Regions from separate parts of the Chengkuizengella sp. SCS-71B genome, predicted to be linked through region 2. Evidence: a T-box and tRNA genes for the amino acid it is inferred to sense, from the RefSeq annotation. Region 2 holds a T-box; the other holds one or more tRNA genes.
The links. A T-box is a leader RNA that pairs with one kind of tRNA and senses whether it is charged. The one in region 2 lies ahead of glyQ (glycine--tRNA ligase subunit alpha), so its partner is inferred to be a tRNA-Gly.
Positions count from the first base shown of each region.

Region 1: it encodes a tRNA-Gly, which carries the amino acid that the T-box ahead of glyQ (glycine--tRNA ligase subunit alpha) is inferred to sense. The anticodon was not compared.

Region 1 is NZ_JAZHSH010000001.1:4,038,459-4,040,842, forward strand. It holds gene ppc (phosphoenolpyruvate carboxylase) at 1-759, opposite strand, end outside; tRNA gene VQL36_RS19650 (tRNA-Gly) at 1,085-1,158, opposite strand; tRNA gene VQL36_RS19655 (tRNA-Pro) at 1,174-1,250, opposite strand; tRNA gene VQL36_RS19660 (tRNA-Arg) at 1,388-1,464, opposite strand; tRNA gene VQL36_RS19665 (tRNA-Gly) at 1,466-1,540, opposite strand; tRNA gene VQL36_RS19670 (tRNA-Leu) at 1,544-1,628, opposite strand; tRNA gene VQL36_RS19675 (tRNA-Lys) at 1,639-1,714, opposite strand; tRNA gene VQL36_RS19680 (tRNA-Gln) at 1,721-1,795, opposite strand; tRNA gene VQL36_RS19685 (tRNA-Thr) at 1,815-1,887, opposite strand; tRNA gene VQL36_RS19690 (tRNA-Val) at 1,898-1,973, opposite strand; tRNA gene VQL36_RS19695 (tRNA-Glu) at 2,204-2,278, opposite strand; tRNA gene VQL36_RS19700 (tRNA-Thr) at 2,293-2,365, opposite strand; tRNA gene VQL36_RS19705 (tRNA-Asn) at 2,369-2,384, opposite strand, start outside.
Region 2 is NZ_JAZHSH010000001.1:2,823,907-2,826,290, forward strand. It holds gene glyS (glycine--tRNA ligase subunit beta) at 1-378, opposite strand, end outside; gene glyQ (glycine--tRNA ligase subunit alpha) at 371-1,261, opposite strand; T-box leader at 1,347-1,530, opposite strand; gene recO (DNA repair protein RecO) at 1,611-2,384, opposite strand.

The DNA of each region.
Region 1 (2,384 bases), 1.2 Mb from region 2:
TGTTGGTACATGCCAGTCTTGTTCTGGGTAATATTTTTTTAAACTATGCTCTAACTCCTGATATACATTAGGTAAAACATCGAATAATGTTTCGTCAAAATAATAGAGTCCGTTACGAACTTCATCTATGACTGTAGGTTTACGATCACGAAGTTCGTCCGTTTGCCACAAAGTTAATACTTCATTATGAAGTTTATCCTTTAATAATTCACGCTCTTTATAAGTTAAAGTAGGATTATCTAATTCCATCATCTCTTCAGCAATTCTGTGATGAATATCTAAAACCGCTCTTCTTGTTGCTTCCGTTGGATGAGCCGTCATCACTAATTCTAATGTTGCCCCACTTAAAATTTCCATTACATCATCACTAGATACATTACATTCTTTAAATTCGATAATAATACTTTCAATAGAACCAGGTTGAATAATATCACCTGTTGACCGTTCGTACTCTCTTTTTCTACGAACTCGATGATTTTGCTCTGCAATATTAACAAGGTGAAAATAAATTGCAAATGCCCTTATAACATTATGACGCTTATCCTTTTCTAATGTCTCAATCTTAGTTTTAAAAGTTTCCAGTAACTCTTGTATGAAATTAGCACGTAAAGATTTACTCATTTCTCTGATTTCTTCTACGACATCAAGTAATTCTTTACCTCCCTGATGAACCAAAACCTCACCTAGAATATTGCCTAAAAAACGAACATCTCTACGTAACGGATCTGTTTTATTCGTATCTACAGTAGTTTCAACCAACTCTCACACCTCATCCTCATTAAAATGATATAAATATATGATACTAAAAAAAGGATCAAAAATCTCTAATTTAACAAAAATAATGAATTTCCATTAATTGAAATTAATAATTATGTACTATAGATTCATTTATACCTGTATAAATATACAATTATGGGAAGGTTCAGATTTTAATTCAACAAATCATCTATATTCACTAGTGATATACTGTGTTAGGGGAGTATACAAATTGCACTACTATAATTCAATTTATATTAATTCAGATCTGAAAATCTAAATTAATATGATATTAAAAAAAAAGACCCTATAGGTCATTATAATAAGATGGAGCGGGTGATGGGAATCGAACCCACGCGACCAGCTTGGAAGGCTGGAGTTCTACCATTGAACTACACCCGCATATTAAATTTAAAGTGGTCGGGACGACACGATTTGAACATGCGACCCCTTGGTCCCAAACCAAGTGCTCTACCAAGCTGAGCTACGTCCCGATGTAATATAGTTGAAATGGCACGCCCTGAGAGATACAGTTCCTGACCGCGATGTTTCTGCTTTCGAAGCTTATGCTCCGACGAACTCTAACGTTCAAATTATCTCTAGCGTTTAGTATTTCAATGATGTTTCAAAATGGCACGCCCTGAGAGATTCGAACTCCCGACCTTTTGATTCGTAGTCAAACGCTCTATCCAGCTGAGCTAAGGGCGTATGGAGCGGACGACGAGATTCGAACTCGCGACCCTCGCCTTGGCAAGGCGATGCTCTACCACTGAGCCACGTCCGCAAATGGTGCGCGTGAAGGGAGTCGAACCCCCACGTCGTAAGACGCTAGATCCTAAGTCTAGTGCGTCTGCCAATTCCGCCACACGCGCATAAATAAAATGGTGAGCCATGAAGGATTCGAACCTTCGACACCCTGATTAAAAGTCAGGTGCTCTACCGACTGAGCTAATGGCTCTCATAATGGCTGGGGATACAGGATTCGAACCTGTGCATGACGGAGTCAAAGTCCGTTGCCTTACCGCTTGGCTAATCCCCATCAATTTGGGTTGTAACAGTGCCGTCGAGAGGACTTGAACCCCCAACCTACTGATTACAAGTCAGTTGCTCTACCAGTTGAGCTACAACGGCAAGCTATTGATGGTGGACGCTGACGGGATCGAACCGCCGACCCTCTGCTTGTAAGGCAGATGCTCTCCCAGCTGAGCTAAGCGTCCATATTGTTGATAGAGTATAAGGAATAAGCCAAGGATCCCTGCAAAGATATTGTTGTCCGAACGGAAGCTCCGACGAACCCTGGGATTCATTATCCCTTGATGCTTTTACTTTAGATGGTGACCCGTACGGGATACTCTTCATTTCATTACGAGACTACGATGCAATCACATATGAAGATTATGCTCCGACGAACCCTGGGATTCATTATCCCTTGATGATTTTCTTTAGATGGTGACCCGTACGGGATTCGAACCCGTGTTACCGCCGTGAAAGGGCGGTGTCTTAACCGCTTGACCAACGGGCCACATTAATATGATAAGCTCCCAACCGGATTCGAACCGGTGACCTCTTCCTTACCATGGAAGCACTCTACCTACTGAGCTATGGGAGCATATGGCTCCCCGAACAGG
Region 2 (2,384 bases):
TGTTTCAATACCTACCTCATTTTTAACAGCATAGACGTACTCTACACCATTTAACTCTTTGAAAAACAGGCTGGATGGCTCAACACCTTGACTTCTTGCAAAACCTAATGCAGCTTTACTCCATTCACCTTGATCATTTTGAGCAATTTTTTTTGAAGGACCCTTCACTTCACTTCTAAGATCTGATTGTTTTGGTGATACATCATCAACAATAACGGCCAAACGGCGCGGAGTAGCGTAAATTTTAGTTTTTGAAAAATGAACTCTAGACTCCTTTAACCATTCACTTATTTTTTTCTCGAGTAAATTAACAGCATCACGAATAAATCTGGAAGGTATTTCTTCCATCCCAATTTCTATCAATAGATCCTTATTCATTGCTGCTCACCCCTTCATCTATTAAAAGTGGAAAACCTAAACGTTCCCTTTCTTGTAAATAGGTTGATGCACATAATCTTGATAGATTCCTTACCCTAGTAATATAACCAGTACGTTCTGTAACACTGATAGCTCCTCTTGCGTCAAGTAGATTAAATGTATGTGAACATTTCAAAACGTAATCATAAGCAGGGAAAACTAAATTTTGTTCCAATGTTTTTTTAGCTTCCTCTTCATACATATTAAAAAGAGTAAATAACATTTTTGTGTCTGATATTTCAAAAGTATATTTAGAGTGTTCATATTCTGGTTGAAGAAACACATCACCATACTTTACACCTTCAACCCATTCTAAATCAAACACATTTTCTTTATCCTGAATATAAGATGCAAGACGTTCTAATCCATATGTAATCTCTACTGCAACAGGGTTCATATCAATCCCGCCTACTTGCTGAAAATATGTGAATTGTGTGATTTCCATTCCATCTAACCATACTTCCCAGCCTAAACCCCATGCTCCTAAAGCAGGATGTTCCCAATTATCTTCAACAAAACGAATATCATGATCTTCAGCATGAATTCCTAATTTTTTTAAACTTTCCAAATAAATTTCTTGAATGTTATCTGGAGAAGGCTTCATAATAACTTGATATTGATGATGCTGATATAAACGGTTTGGATTCTCACCATATCGACCATCCGCTGGTCTTCTGGAAGGTTCAACATATGATACATTCCATGGCTCTGGTCCAATGCTACGTAAAAATGTCATTGGATTTAACGTTCCTGCACCTTTTTCAACATCATAAGGTTGAACAATGATACAATTTTGCTCTGACCAAAATTGTTGCAGTGTTAAAATCATATTTTGAAAATTCAACAAAACCATCTCCTTTATTGTTTGATATTTAATTTACTCAACTAACTTTTTTAGGAATAAAAAAATCCCTATGTCATCAAGTTGACATAGGGACGAGATGATATACCCGCGGTTCCACCCTACTTGATAGTTAAACTTTAGTATCAACTATCCACTTTATTATAAGATACTCCAGAATGCCATTCACCAAACGATTTGATCAGGCTTGCACCCTCCCTGACTCGCTTTACAACTCATTTTGGTTACTTTTTTTCCTTCTTAGTACCTATCTTATCAGAAAACATTTAATTATTAGTATATTACTGCATAATAAAAAAGTCAAATTATGTACTTCTTCAGCGCTTTTAGATTATTTTTTAGGATATTCTAAATTATTTAGATTAGATTTGCTTATTTGATCCATTACATATCGAGACTTCCAATTAATATTCACATGAGTATCCATAAAATCACGCATCAACATGTTCACTTCTTTTTTTATTGAATCTGATATATTTATTTTCCCTAACCTTCTTATATCTATTTCTTGAAACAAGCGCAGTAATTTTAGAGATCTTACGTTTATTTTTTTTACATACTGTTCTTTGGATTTACAAATTTGACAAAGCGTACCTCCTAGAGAAATAGAAAAAAAAGAACTATCATTTAATTCTCTTCCACATGATATACACTCAGTTAAAATTGGATAATAACCAGCTAGTTTAAGTATTTTCATCTCAAATATATGAGTGATGACTAGAGGATCTTTCCCTTCCTCTATAAATTCCAAAGATGCTAATAGTTGCTCAAAAATAAAAGAACTTGCTTCTTGTTCATCTATCATTCGATCAATTAATTCAACAAGATAAGCTGCATAAGTAGATTTATATATGTCTAAATTCAAATCATGAAAAGATTTTATGGCTTCACCATCGTTCAGTGTTCCCATTTTCCCTTTTTTATAGTATGTAAATTCAGCATATGTAAATAACTGAGTAACGCTAGAAAGGCGACTTTTTAATTTTTTCGCCCCTCTAGCCATAATGCTTGCCTTCCCCGTTTCTTTTGTAAATATTACAATAATTTTGTTTCCTTCACCATAATCAATTGCACGGATGACAATACCTTCAACTTTAAATAACAT